Regions from separate parts of the Martinezella lusitana genome, predicted to be linked through region 2. Evidence: riboswitches for the same ligand, from Rfam matches in the RefSeq annotation. Region 2 holds a riboswitch; the other holds the start of a gene.
The links. A riboswitch is a leader RNA that binds a small molecule or an ion and turns the genes downstream of it on or off. The one in region 2 is predicted to bind S-adenosylmethionine.
Positions count from the first base shown of each region.

Region 1: it holds a riboswitch for S-adenosylmethionine, as region 2 does, so the genes downstream of both, HB780_RS28505 (O-succinylhomoserine sulfhydrylase) here and metA (homoserine O-acetyltransferase MetA) in region 2, are expected to answer to the same signal.

Region 1 is NZ_CP050308.1:3,060,698-3,068,098, reverse strand. Features, by position in the region: gene HB780_RS28530 (tellurite resistance TerB family protein) at 1-84, shown strand, start outside; gene HB780_RS28525 (transporter substrate-binding domain-containing protein) at 94-909, opposite strand; gene HB780_RS28520 (acyltransferase) at 1,123-1,710, opposite strand; tRNA gene HB780_RS28515 (tRNA-Gly) at 1,862-1,935, opposite strand; gene HB780_RS28510 (2'-deoxycytidine 5'-triphosphate deaminase) at 1,994-3,088, opposite strand; SAM riboswitch at 3,161-3,239, shown strand; gene HB780_RS28505 (O-succinylhomoserine sulfhydrylase) at 3,284-4,468, shown strand; gene apaG (Co2+/Mg2+ efflux protein ApaG) at 4,789-5,181, shown strand; gene HB780_RS28495 (Hsp33 family molecular chaperone) at 5,188-6,177, opposite strand; gene argF (ornithine carbamoyltransferase) at 6,227-7,144, opposite strand; gene HB780_RS28485 (aspartate aminotransferase family protein) at 7,317-7,401, opposite strand, start outside.
Region 2 is NZ_CP050308.1:2,290,101-2,297,501, forward strand. Features, by position in the region: gene HB780_RS24835 (lysine-2,3-aminomutase-like protein) at 1-201, opposite strand, end outside; gene epmA (EF-P lysine aminoacylase EpmA) at 198-1,283, opposite strand; gene efp (elongation factor P) at 1,413-1,982, shown strand; gene HB780_RS24850 (ABC transporter ATP-binding protein/permease) at 2,074-3,933, opposite strand; gene HB780_RS24855 (AAA family ATPase) at 4,101-4,943, shown strand; gene HB780_RS24860 (NUDIX hydrolase) at 4,943-5,365, shown strand; SAM riboswitch at 5,445-5,522, shown strand; gene metA (homoserine O-acetyltransferase MetA) at 5,572-6,498, shown strand; gene HB780_RS24870 (vWA domain-containing protein) at 6,502-7,401, shown strand, end outside.

The DNA.
Region 1 (7,401 bases), 770 kb from region 2:
CTGCTGCGCGACCGCCTCGATCTCGGCAAGCTTACCTGCGCCGCCATTGAGCGCAGCGCCATTGCCCGCTACCGCAAGGGCTGAAAGGCTCGGTCAGTAGAGCCCGTAGGGGAAGTAACGCAGGTAGATTTCCTGCAGCCGGCCATTGCGCGATAGGGTCGCCAGGGCATGGTTGATCGCCGCCGTCAGATCGGCGTCCTCTTCGCGCAGCATGATAGTCATGCCCTCGCCAAGAAACTGCTGAGAGAGATAGGGACCGTCGAACAAAGCACAGCATTTTTCGGCTGATGGCGACGACACCCAGAAGGAGAGTTGCAATCCATCGGCAAAGCCGGCTTCAACCTTGCCATCCTTGATCGCAGCCAGAAGCGCGTCCTTGTCGTCGAAGGGCACCGGCTTGATCGCCGGAAAGAAGGCTGAGAGCATCGCTTCATGCGTCGTGCCCTTGACCACGCCGACCGAATGGCCGGCAAGGGCTGCCGCCGTCCGGCCGTCGATCGGCGCCTTGAGATTGCGGACAAACCGGGCGGGCAGCATCAGGAAGGGGCGCGAGAAGGCAAAACTCTTGCGAAGCTCCGGCGTGACCGCGACACCGGCAATCACGGCATCCCCCTGCGACGCCGAAAGCGCGCCCTGGAGCTCCTCGAAGGGCAGCGCCTGGATCTGGCATTTGTCCGATATGCCGAGTTCGTCGCAGATCTCGCGGGCGAGATCGACATGAAAGCCCGAGAGCTTGCCGTTCTGATCGGCAAAATTGAAGGGCGGGAAGTCAACGGAGGTCAGGAAGCGCAGTCTGACCAGCGTGGAAAGATCCGGTTTAGGCAGCCGTTCGCGCGCATCGAAGAGAACCGGCAAATTGGTCGACGGCGCCTGCTGCGCAGCGACGGGTATGGCGCAGGAGGCAGCCATCAGCACTGCGCCTGCCACGGATCTTGCCAAGGATATCAACGACGAAAGGCAAACGCGCATGACGATGACTAAGCCTCCGGGTCGGGTGTCCAGCTTTCCGATTTGAAGGCCGGTTTAGCAGAGTCATCCCGCAGGGGGAATATCGCGCCGTGCCACGAACCGGAAACTTCCGATAGGACAGGGCAAAATCATCGGCCGCAAAGGCAGTTTTGCCTAGCGATCCGCGATCCGTTTGAGGGGCGGAAGCAATTCGAGTTTTGCGGGCGTGGCCTTGCCTTTTTCCCCTCGCCGCCTGATCAATTTCGCGGGGGCGCCGACATAGATGCCATAGGGCACGGTCTTTCCCTTGACGACGGCATTCGCGCCGATGACACAGCCCCTGGTGATGTGCGAGCCGCCGAGAATCTTCGCTCCGGCGCCGATCCAGACATCGTCCTCGATGATAACGGGCTTCTTGGTCACACCCTGCATGCGGATGAGCTGTGTCGGATCATCGAAATTGTGATCGAACGACACGACCATCGCGTGGGCGGCAATCCGCACGTCGTTGCCGATGGTAATCCCACCGCGTCCCAGCAGAATGACGTAGTCATTGAGCGAGGCATGATCGCCGATCTCGATGCTGCCGCGCTGTGCGTCGATGACGACGCCATTGCGGATAAAAGCCTTTGCGCCGATGCGAACGCCGCCATCCTTCCAGATGATCGTCGTGCCGCGCGGGACCTTCGTGCGGCGGGAGATCCGCAGCACGCCGCGCATAAAAATCGCCTTCAGTCTGTAGAATGACGCAAAGTTGAGCATCTGGTCCGTTCCGGTTAGGGACGACCTTCTGTCATGGTTGTCTGTCAGCAACCTGAACAAACAAAGGTTTTATCGTGGCGACATTCGATCGTCGCGGTCGGCTCTAGTCGCCAAGCGTCTGAAGCCGGAAATTCCGCGTCTGTCGTGAACTTGGAGCGGGTGAAGGGAATCGAACCCTCGTATTCAGCTTGGGAAGCTGCTGCTCTACCATTGAGCTACACCCGCCTGATATCCGGAGATGTCCAACAGTTGCCGGCCTCTGTCAAGGCCGGCAACTGAGTGATCACAGCCGGAAATGCTTCGACAGCTTCAGGCCCTGTGCCTGATAGTTCGAGCCGAGGCCGGAGCCGTAGAGGCTTTCGGGCTGCTCCAGCATATGTTCATAGACCAGACGGCCGACGACCTGGCCGTCTTCCAGGATGAAGGGGACTTCGTGGCTGCGCACTTCCAGCACGGCGCGGCTGCCACGGCCGCCGGCGGGCGCATGGCCGAAGCCCGGATCGAAGAAGCCGGCATAATGGACGCGGAACTCGCCGACCAGGGGGTCGAAGGGCGTCATCTCGGCGGCATAATGCGGCGGCACATGCACGGCCTCGCGCGAAACGAGGATATAGAACTCGTCCGGATCGAGGATCAGTTCGGTGCGGCCACGGCTATAGAGCGGCTCCCAGAAATCGAAGATATCGTGCTGCGCCTTCTTGTCGACATCAACGACGGCGGTGTGGTGCTTGCCGCGATAGCCGATCAGGCCTTCCTTGTCGCCGGCAAGATCGATCGACAGCGCGATGCCGCCACCGGTAACGTTCGGCAGCTTGCTGGCAACCAGCGTTTCGCTCTCGTGCAGCGCTATCAGTTCGGCTTCGCTCAGCAGCGCCTTGCCGACCCGGAAACGGATCTGCGACAGGCGCGAGCCGCGACGCACGACGATCGGGAAGGTACGCGGGCTGATCTCCAGATAGAGCGGGCCGGAATAACCAGCCGGGATCTTGTCGAACTCCTGCGCCCGGTCTGTGATGACGCGGGTGAAGATGTCGAGGCGGCCGGTCGAGCTTTTCGGATTGGCCGATGCCGACATGTCGGCCGGCAGGTCGAGGCGTTCCATCAAGGGCACGATGTAGACGCAACCGGTTTCCAGGACAGCGCCTTCGGAAAGATCGATGACGTGGAGCTTCAGCCGGTCGAGCTTGTCGGCGACGAGATGCGATGGGCCGGGCATAAAGCTGGCGCGGACGCGGAAAGCATGCCCGCCGAGCCGCAGATCAAGGCTCGCCGGCTGGATCTGATCGACGTCCAGCTCCCGTTCGCTCGTCAGCCGTCCCGCCTCGTAAAGCGCGGCAATGGCGCGATCGGCTAAAATTCCAGTATTGCGAGCCATCATGCCTCATCCATAATTTGCGAGGGACAAAACCAAACTCAGGGAATTGACGCAAGCGGTCAACAGCAGTATTGCAACTTATCCCGTGGTGATTTGGCCGGTCGGCTTGCAGCCACGTTAAATAAGTGGCTAAAAAGACCGGGTTGAAAACCGGTCTGCAATTGCGGCCGGTTTTTTTGTTTTGAAAGTGGTGATGGCATGAGCAAGACTTGGCGCCCAGCAACCCAACTCGTTCACAGCGGAACGCTCCGCTCGCAATTCGGCGAAACATCCGAAGCGATCTATCTGACCCAGGGCTTTGTCTACGACACATCGGAAGCCGCCGAGGCGCGCTTCAAGGGCGAGACAGACGGTTTCATCTATGCCCGCTACGGCAGCCCCACCAATGACATGTTCGAAAAGCGCATGTGTGCGCTGGAAGGCGCGGAAGATGCTCGCGCCACCGCCTCCGGCATGGCCGCCGTTACCGCCGCCATTCTCTGCCAGCTGAAGGCCGGCGATCACATCGTCGCTGCCCGCGCCCTGTTCGGCTCCTGCCGCTGGGTCGTCGAGACGCTGGCACCGAAATACGGCATCGAGTGCACGCTGGTCGACGGCCGCTTCATCGAGAACTGGGAAAAGGCAATCCGTCCCACAACCAAGGTGTTCTTCCTGGAAAGCCCGACCAACCCGACACTGGAAGTGGTGGATATTGCCGCTGTTGCCAAGCTCGCCAACCAGATCGGCGCCAAGGTTGTGGTCGACAACGTCTTCGCGACGCCGCTATTCCAGAAGCCGCTGGAACTCGGCGCCCATATCGTCGTCTACTCCGCCACCAAGCATATCGACGGCCAGGGCCGCTCGCTCGGCGGCGTCATCCTCTCCGACAAGCAGTGGATCGACGAGAACTTGCAGGATTATTTCCGCCATACCGGTCCGGCCATGTCGCCGTTTACCGCCTGGACGCTGCTGAAGGGCATCGAGACGCTGCCGCTGCGGGTCGCACAACAGACTGCAAATGCCGCCAAGATCGCCGATTTCCTCGCCGATCAGGGCAAGGTTGCCAAGGTGATCTATCCCGGCCGCAAGGATCACCCGCAGGCCGATATCATCGCCAAGCAGATGACCGGCGGCTCGACGCTGGTGGCCTTCGAGCTGAAGGGCGGCAAGGAAGCAGCCTTCAAGCTGCAGAACGCGCTGGAGATTGTCAGGATCTCCAACAATCTCGGCGATAGCAAGAGCCTCATCACGCATCCGGCCACCACCACGCACAAGAACCTCAGCGACGAGGCCCGCGCAGAACTCGGCATCTCGCCGGGCACCGTGCGCTTCTCCGCCGGCATCGAGGATGGCGACGATCTGGTCGAGGATTTCGCCCGCGCGCTGGAGCAGGTTTCAGCCTGAGTTTTCCATCCCGGCCCGCCCGGATCTCGTTCGGACGGGCCGGCACGCCCTGCCAGCAGGCGTGCCTGACGGCTTCGGCTAAGGCCGATTGGCCTTGGAACTAGCCTTAGTCCCTGAAAAGCCGTATGATTTACCCGTTGTAGGGGTTTTGACCGATCCGTTCCTTGACGGGACAGGTTGTGTATAGGATACCGCTAGATGTCCCGCTTTCGTGGGATGATGGATAGCGGAGCAGATGCCCTAGACTTAAAATGCTGGAGCGTCCGATGTGCGTTTATTGGAACGCACGACGTTTCGGAGTAATGACCAAGGTGTCAGGCATGTATCGCGCTCTAACACGGGATATCGAAGTCGTCGTCGAACCGTTTTATCTGGAGGAGCAATCCGATCCGGATGACGACCGCTATGTCTGGGGTTATCGCATCGTCATTTCCAACCATTCCGCCCTCAATGTCCGGCTGGTGACACGCTATTGGCACATCACCGATCAGAACGGGCTGGTGGATGAGGTGACCGGGCCTGGCGTCGTCGGCGAGCAGCCCCGGCTTGGCCCCGGCGATACCTACGAATACTCGTCAGGCTGCCCGCTCGATACGCCATCGGGCATGATGTTCGGCCATTACCAGATGGAAACGGACGACGGGGAGCTCTTTCACGTCAAGATCCCCGCCTTTTCTCTGGATACGCCCAATCTGCTGCGGACGCTGAACTAAGCCCGATCAGGCTTGCCCTACCTCTGAGACGTCGAAGCGATAGGTGGTCGAGCAGAATTCGCAGGTAACGGCGATTTCGCCATTCTCCTGGCTCACCTCGATTTCCTCGGCGGAAAAGCCCTGCAACACGCCCTTCAGCTTGTCGCGCGAACAGGTGCAACGGTCGAAGACTGCCTTCGGTTCATAGACACGCACGCCGCGCTCGTGGAAGAGACGGAACAGCAGACGTTCCGTGCCGACCTGCGGGTCGGTCAGTTCATCGGCATCGATGGTTTCGACCAATGTCCGGGCTTCGTCCCAGGCATCGTCCTCGACGTGATAGCGCGGGTTGATGTCGCCGTCGCCACCGTGAAGATCCGGCTGGCGCATGCGCTCCGGCGCTTCGGGCAGGAACTGCGCGATAAGGCCGCCCGCCCGCCAGCGATGGCGCGGCTTGCCGGCCTCGTCGCGGTCGAACAGTTCAGCAGCGCCAAGGCGAACGCGGGTGGGGATCTGCTCCGACTGGCGGAAGTAGGTCCCGGCGATCTCCTCGAGCGAGGCGCCGTCAAGCGCCACGATCCCCTGATAGGGCTGGCTGTAGCGACCCTGATCGATGATGAAGGCGAGCACTCCCTTGCCGAGCAACTGTTCCGGTTCGGTTTCGCCGGCAGCCACGGCCTTTGCCAGCGCCTCTTCATCGAAGCGGGCATAGGCGCGGATATTTTCAGGCGTTGCGAAATCGGCGACCAGAAGATCGACCGGTCCGTCGCCCTTCGTCTGCACGGTGAACTTGCCTTCGAACTTCAGCGAGGTGCCGAGCAATACGGTCAGTGCAACGGCCTCGGCCAACAGCCGGGCAACGGGCGCCGGATAATCGTGCCGGGCAAGAATTGCGTCCAGCAGCGGTCCGAGCTGCACGGCGCGGCCACGCACATCAAGACCTTCCACCTGGAAGGGAACAACATGATCGTCGCCGGCAAAATCGAATTGACCCAGCGAGGCTGCACTTTCCGCCATTGCTCTACTCCTACTGCGCCCGCGGCATCAAACTCGCGGTTCTATATCCTCAGATCGCGCCCAGGCACCAAGCAAGAATCGACTTTTGCGCATGAAGGCGGTTTTCCGCCTCATCGAAAACAACGGATTGCGGACCATCGATCACTTCGTCCGTCACTTCCTCCCCGCGATGGGCGGGCAGGCAATGCATGAACAAGGCGTCCTTGCCGGCCTGTGCCATCAAAGCCGCGTTGACCTGATAGGGCTGGAAGACGTTGTGACCACGGGCCCGGTGTTCCTGATTCATGGAAACCCAGGTATCGGTTACCACGCAATCGACGCCAGCGACCGCACGGTCGACGTCATGCGAGAGCATGATTTCAGCGCCCTGGTTGCGGGCCCAGTTCAAATAGTGATCCTTTGGCTCGGAACCAAGGGGTACGGCCATGTTCATGCGATAGTCGAAGCGTGCAGCCCCCTCGATCAGCGAATGCAGCACATTGTTGCCGTCGCCGGTCCAGGCAACGGTCTTGCCCTTGATCGGGCCGCGATGCTCCTCGAAGGTCATGATGTCGGCCATGATCTGGCAGGGATGCGTGTCGTCGGTCAGCGCGTTGATGACCGGCACGGTCGCGTGTTCGGCAAGCTCCAGCAAGCGCGAGTGCTCGGTCGTGCGGATCATGATCGCATCGACATAGCGCGACAGTACTTTCGCCGTATCACCGATCGTCTCGGCGCGGCCGAGCTGCATCTCGGTGCCCGACAGGAACAGCGTCTCGCCACCGAGCTGGCGCATGCCGACGTCAAAGGAGACGCGGGTTCGGGTGGAGGGCTTCTCGAAGATCATTGCCAGCATCTTGCCGGCAAGCGGCTTGTCGGCCGTACCGGCCTTCAGCGCCCGCTTTCGCACGATGGCATCATCGATGATGCTGCGTAGATCGGCAGCCGCAACGGCCGAGAGATCGAGAAAGTGTTTCGGAGAAGCCATGGTCCTACCTGTACTCTAAAAAACAACAACGCCCGCGTGGGGCGCGCATAACCCCTTAAATCGGAACCGATTTAAGGAAAGGCTTATGCGCCATTCTAAGTGTTACTGCGTCCTTTGCGCGTCCGTATGGACGTGCGGCGCAGTAATCCGCCCCAATCAACGGGCGCTGGATTTAAGCCGACTTTTTGACGCGAGCAGCGCGCACGGATTCTGCAGCGCGTTCGATGCGGGCAATGCCTTCGCGCGCTTCCTCTGCG
Region 2 (7,401 bases):
AACGAGTTCGGCCATATCCGGCACGAATTGCCGGGCGATGGGATCGGCGGGATCGGCCTTGTCGATCAAACGGGCGATCGTCGGCGTCAGGGCGATGGCATAGCGTTCCGCCACCGCCTCCAGCGAAAGCGCTTCGCCGCTATCAATCAAGCCGGCCTGCTCGAGATCATCGACATTCCTGATCGGGCGCATCACATTCATGAACCAAACTCCGATACCGGCGCCCAGAGCACCTGCTCGATCCTGGAAGCCCCTGTCGCCAACATTACCAGCCGGTCGAAGCCCAGCGCAATGCCGCTCGCCTCCGGCATGACGGCAAGGGCTTCAAGAAAATCCTCATCCAGCGGATAGGTCTCGCCGTAGATCCGCACCTTCTCCGCCATCTCGATCTCGAACCGCCGCCGCTGCTCTCTAGCATTGGTGAGTTCGCCGAAAGCATTGGCAAGCTCGACGCCACAGACATAGAGCTCGAAGCGTTCCGCCACGCGATGATCCCCAGCCGAAGGCCGGGCAAGCGCCGCCTCCGAAACCGGGTACTCGTCGAGAATCGTCGCCCGGCCAAAGCCGAGATAGGGCTCGACCTTCTCGACGAGCACGCGACTGAAAAGATCAGCCCAATGATCGTCATTCGCAACACGCATGCCGACACGCCGCATTTCGGCCGCCAGATGCTCGCGATCCGTGGAGCCGTCAAGACCGACCGACCCGAGCAGGTCGATCCCGGCATGACGCTCGAAGGCGGCAGCAACGCTGATACGTTCCGGCACGAGGAACGGATCGGTCTCCGCGCCGCGATAGGTAAACTTCTTCGCGCCGACCGTCTCCGCCGCCAGCGCCAACAACTGGGCGCAATCGGCCATCAACGCCTCATAAGTCTCGCCGGCCCGATACCATTCCAGCATGGTGAATTCCGGATGGTGCAGCGGCCCGCGCTCGCGATTGCGATAGACATGGGCGAAGCAGGCGATGCGCTCCTCGCCGGCGGCCAGCAGCTTCTTGCAGGCAAATTCCGGCGAGGTATGCAGATAGAACGGCGCCGCCTGGCCGTCCGTCGTCAGTGCCTCGGTGGCGAAGGCATGCAGATGCGCCTCGTTGCCCGGCGACACCTGCAGCGTTGCCGTATCAACCTCGATGAAGTCGTTGCGCGCGAAGAAACCACGCAGCGCCGCCTGGATGGCGTTACGGCCAAGGAGGAACGGCCGCCGGTCCGCATGGACGCTGCGGGTCCACCAGGGGGGACGCTCTGCTGCTCGTTGGCTCCATCGCTCGCTTCTTCTCGGTATCGCCTGGGTTGGGGGGTGGCTATTTCCCCTGATTTAGGATAGTTGCGCCCCCAAGCAAACAATACTGCGTCTTGAGGTGTATTTCGACAGTCCTCTACGACGCGACAAGCCGAGTTACAAGGAAGTCTTATGGTCAAGGTCATCGCCTCTTCGGTCCGCAAGGGCAACGTTCTCGACGTCGACGGCAAGCTCTACGTCGTTCTCACCGCCGCGAACTTTCATCCGGGCAAGGGTACGCCGGTTACCCAGGTCGACATGCGCCGCATCGTCGATGGCGTGAAGGTATCCGAGCGCTGGCGCACCACCGAGCAGGTCGAGCGCGCCTTCGTCGAAGACGTGAACTTCCAGTATCTCTATGAAGACGGCGAAGGCTTCCACTTCATGAACCCGTCCTCCTATGATCAGGTCGTCGTCGATGTCGAAACCATGGGCGACCAGAAGGCTTTCCTGCAGGAAGGCATGACCTGCGTGCTGTCGATGCATGAAGGTATTGCGCTGGCACTCCAGCTGCCGCGCCACGTCACGCTGGAAATCGCCGAGACGGAACCGGTCGTCAAGGGTCAGACCGCCTCCTCCTCCTACAAGCCTGCGATCCTGTCGAATGGCGTGCGCACCCTGGTGCCGCCGCACATCAACGCCGGCACCCGCGTCGTCATCGCCACGGAAGACGTTTCCTACGTCGAGCGCGCCAAGGACTGAGCAATCGGCCTTGTGGTTTTATAAAGAACGCCCTGTCTTGATCGACGGGGCGTTTTTTTGTTTTCTAAGTCAACATCCAAGCAGAGATCGCTCACCGCGAAGGCGCATTCGCCTTCTTGCTATCCACCTCCGGCTCCTCGTCCGGTACCGGCTGCGCGGTTGCCTCGGCGACTTCCTCCTCATGCGGCACCAGCGCCTGCAGATGCAGCACGCGCGGCGACATCGCCTGGAGATAGGCGTCGGAGCGGCCGATATAGATCACGGTCGCCTCGGTAAACTCCGTCAGCAGCGCCGAGAACTTGGCCTGGATATCCAGTTCCAGCCCTTCCATGACTTCGTCGAGGATGATCCATTTCGGCTTTGCCAGCAGCAAATGCGCGAAAGCGATGGCCTTCTGCTCGTCATTGTCCAGCAGTCGGTCCCAGCGCGCCTGCGTGTCGAGCCGGGCCTTGAGGCGACTAAGGCCGACCTTGTCCATCGCAGCCTCGATGGCGGCATCATCATAGGCATCCCGATCCTCGGGGAAACAGATCGCTTCCCGGAGCGTACCGCCCGGCACATAGGGCGTGTGCGGCATGAACAGCATGTCTTCCATCGGCGGCATGCTGATCGTGCCCGAGCCGCAATTCCATTGATGCGCCAGCGACTGGAACAGCAGCCTGCGGTTCACGCCATGATCGCCATTGACCATGATGTGCTCGCCGGCGGCAATGGTCACCGAGCCCTCGCGAATGCGGAAGCCATTTTCCATGGCATCCTCACTGGTCTTGGTGGAAATCTCCATGTCGGTCCATGCCATCGTACCGGGGGCTGCCTGGTCGAAGGTGATGGTGTGCGGCATCGGCGTCGTATCGTCCATTTCCATCAGCGCTTGGCGGAAATCGGTGACGCGCATCAGCGTCGCGCGCCATTCGGCGATCGGCCCGAAGTTGGCGACATACCAGCGCAGGGCCGTATTGACCTGATTGAAGGCGCCGACCGCCACCATCAGCTGGCCAAAAGTCAGCCCGCCGGAGAAATAGGCGGGCGCAGCCACCAGGATCGGAATGATCAGCACCAGCCAGCCGTAGCCGGCCGAGACCCATGTGAGATTGGTATTGGCGATGGCAAGCTGGCGGATGACGGCAAGCACGGCGGAAATATCGAGATTGATCCGCCGGCGCTCGTTCTCCTGACCGCTGGCAATGGTGATCGCCGGCATATGTTCGTTGGCATGCATCAGCGCAAAGCGCAGTTCGGCTTCCTTGGAGTAGCGGTCAGCATTCAGCCGCACCAGCCGGCGGCCGACAAACTGGCTGAGGAACGACGCCGAACCGGCATAGATGATCGCCGCCCAGACCATGTAGCCGGGGATCGAGAAGCTCATGTCGTTGTAATGGAAGACCATGCCATTGGACAGTTCCCAGAGCACGCCGATAAAGCTCAGGAGCAGGATCGTCGCCTGCACCAGGCCGATCGCCAGGCCCGTGGTGCTCTCAGCGAGATTGCGCGCATCCTCGTGCAGTCGCTGGTCGGGATTGACGCCGATCAGGCCGGAAGAGGCGAGACGAAGGGCGCGCTTGGCCTTCAGCCATTGATCGACGAGATCGCGCGCCAGGCCCTCGCGCATATAGAGCGCGGTCATCTGGTTGAACCAGGCCTGGATGACATTGAGGACGAGAAGCGAGCCGGCAATGATGCCGAAAACGCCAAGCTGGTGGAAGAAGGCGCCAGTATCGCGCCGCGCCAGCGAATCATAAAACGGCGCATTCCAACTATTGAGCAGGACCTGGACATAGGCCGTGACCATAATGATCACGAACAGCGAGACTGTCAGCGAAATGATCTTGATGCGGACCGCCGAACCCCAAAAGGCGGAAAACATCATCCTCAGCCGATAGAGAACGCTGAAATCGTATCCGACCCGGTCGTTTCCCTGATTATTCGGCGCGGCTTGCGTTTCAACTGCCATCAATACTTCCCTGCGACGCACGTACCGTCAGTTAACCATCACCTGCCCACATGTCCATCCACGCAGTTCATCAGGGCGATCACGTTCAATATATACACCGACTCATGCCTTGAACCGATTAAGGCCAGGGACTAGCTTGCGCCTCAAATATTGATGAAAGCCTTCCGATGCAATTTCAGGGAACTGCGGACTATATCGCCGACAAGGATTTGATGGTCGCCGTCAATGCCGCCATCCGGCTGGAACGGCCGCTTCTGGTGAAGGGCGAGCCGGGCACCGGTAAGACGGAGCTGGCCCGTCAGGTGGCAACCGCTCTCGGTCTCGACCTGATCGAATGGAACATCAAATCGACCACGAAGGCGCAGCAGGGCCTCTACGAATACGATGCCGTCTCTCGCCTGCGCGACAGCCAGCTAGGCGACGAGCGCGTCCATGATGTCCGGAACTATATCCGGCGGGGCAAGCTCTGGCAGGCTTTCACGGCGTCGCAGAAATGCGTGCTGCTGATCGATGAGATCGACAAGGCGGACATCGAATTCCCGAACGACCTGCTGCAGGAACTCGACCGCATGGAATTCCATGTCTACGAGACCGGCGAAACCATCCGCGCCGCCATCCGGCCGATCGTCATCATCACCTCCAACAATGAAAAGGAGTTGCCCGACGCCTTCCTGCGCCGCTGCTTCTTCCACTACATCCGCTTTCCCGACATTGAGACGCTGACGCGCATTGTCGAGGTGCATTATCCCGGCATCAAGCAGACGCTGGTGCGGGCGGCACTGGCCCAATTTTTCGAGATCCGCGATGTGCCGGGCCTGAAAAAGAAGCCGTCCACCTCAGAGGCGCTCGACTGGATCCGCCTCCTTGTCGCCGACGATGTCGATCCGGCCACCCTGCGTGTCGATGCGAAGACCGTCCTGCCGAAGCTGCACGGCGCGCTGTTGAAGAACGAGCAGGATGTCCACCTCTTCGAACGGCTGGCTTTCATGGCGCGGGGTCAGTCGAAATAATGCGGCCGGATGCCGTCAAAGTCCTGATTTATGCACTGCGCGACCGGCATTTGCTGGTCTTCGACGAACCGGACTTTCCCGCTGTCGAGCTGCAGGTTCCCGGCGGCACCGTCGAGCCCGGCGAGGATATAGCTGCAGCGGCGAGACGCGAATTCGAGGAAGAGACCGGGCTTGCGGCGACCGAATTACGTCCGCTTGGCATTCACGACTACCGCTTCGAAAAGGACGGGCGCGAATACCATCATCAGAGACACTATTTCCGCTGCACCCTGCCCGAAGCAACGCCGGATAGCTGGCTCCATCTCGAAATGACGCCGTTCGACGGCAGCGACCCGATCCGCTTCCGCTTCTTCTGGCTGCCGATCGTGGCGGCAAGGCAGCGTCTCGGCTACGGCATGCAGCACTTCCTTGAAGATCTGTAGAGGCCACCGGCATGCAGCCCGACACCGGCTTTTCCCTCAAGCGCTTCCCCATTGACCGATAGAGGCCGCGGGTTTATTGAATTTGCCTTGTGGTGATTTGGCCGGCCGGCTTGCAGCCACGTTAAATAAGTCGCTAAAGGGCCGCGTGCGGACCGGTAGCGATTCATGATCGCGGCCGGTTTTTGTTTTTTGGTCGAGTGGTAACGATGCCCATCAAGATTCCCGACACGCTGCCCGCGTTCGAAGCCCTTCAGAACGAGGGTGTGCGGGTGATGACTGAAACGATGGCGATCCGTCAGGATATCCGTCCCCTTCAGATCGGGCTTCTCAACCTCATGCCGAACAAGATCAAAACCGAGGTGCAGATGGCGCGCCTGGTCGGCGCCTCGCCGTTGCAGGTGGAATTCTCGCTGGTCCGCGTCGGCGGCCACAAGGCCAAGAACACGTCCGAAGAACATCTGCTCTCCTTCTATCATACCTGGGAAGAGGTGAAGCACCGCAAGTTCGACGGCTTCATCATCACAGGCGCGCCGATCGAGCTGCTGGAGTACGAAGAGGTCACTTATTGGGACGAGATGAAGCAGATCTTCGACTGGACGACGACCAATGTCCATTCGACGCTGAATGTCTGCTGGGGCGCCATGGCGGCGGCCTATCACTTCCACAAGGTGCCGAAATATACGCTGAAGGAGAAAGCCTTCGGCGTCTATCGTCACCAGAACCTGAAGCCATCCTCGGTCTATCTCAACGGCTTCTCCGATGACTTTGCCGTGCCGGTATCGCGCTGGACCGAAGTGCGCCGCGCCGACATCGAGAAGGTGCCGAACCTCGAGATCCTGATGGAATCGAGCGAGATGGGCATCTGCCTGGTGCATGAGCGCGACTGCAACCGGCTCTACATGTTCAATCATGTGGAGTATGATTCCACGTCGCTGGCGGATGAATATTTCCGGGACGTGAATGCCGGCGTGCCGATCAAGATGCCGCATAATTATTTCCCGCATAACGACCCGGAAATCCCACCGCAGAACCGTTGGCGCAGCCATGCGCATCTGTTCTTCGGCAACTGGATCAACGAACTCTACCAGACCACGTCCTATGATCTGGAGGAGATCGGCAACGAGAGGTCCTGACCCTTGTTCATTCTCTTCTTCCTGAAACTGAAGGAAGCGAAGGTTCCGGTGACGCTCCGGGAATTCCTGTCGCTTCTGGAGGGAATGGAGGAAGGGATCGCCGACTATGACGTCGAAGCCTTCTATTATCTGGCCCGCACAACGCTGATCAAGGACGAGCGATTCATCGACCGTTTCGACCAGGTCTTCGCCGATTATTTCCGTGGCGTCGAGGCGATCGGCGGCGGCACTGAGGCGAGTGAGGCGGCCACCATTCCCGAGGAATGGCTGCGCAAGCTCACTGAGAAACATCTGACGGAAGAGGAAAAGAAGCTGGTCGAGGCGCTCGGCGGCTTCGAAAAGCTGATGGAGACGCTGCGCCAGCGTCTCGCCGAGCAGAAGGGGCGGCATCAAGGCGGCTCGAAATGGATCGGCACGGCCGGCACCTCGCCCTTCGGTGCGCATGGCTACAATCCCGAGGGCGTGCGCATCGGCCAGGAGACATCCAAGCACCGCAAGGCGGTGAAGGTCTGGGACCGGCGGGAATTTCAAAACCTTGACGACGGCGTCGAACTCGGCACCCGCAACATCAAGCTGGCGCTGAAACGGCTGCGCCGCTGGGTGCGTGAAGGTGCCGCCGACGAACTCGACCTCTCCGGCACGATCCGCTCCACCGCCGAACACGGCTATCTCGATGTCCAGACGCGGCCGGAGCGGCGCAATGCCGTCAAGCTGCTGATGTTCTTCGATATTGGCGGCTCGATGGACGACCATATCCGCGTGGTTGAGGAACTCTTCTCCGCCGCGCGCGCCGAATTCCGGCACATGGAATATTTCTACTTCCACAATTGCCTCTATGAAGGCGTATGGAAGGACAATCGCCGCCGACGCGTCGACATCACCGCGACATCAGACCTGATCCGC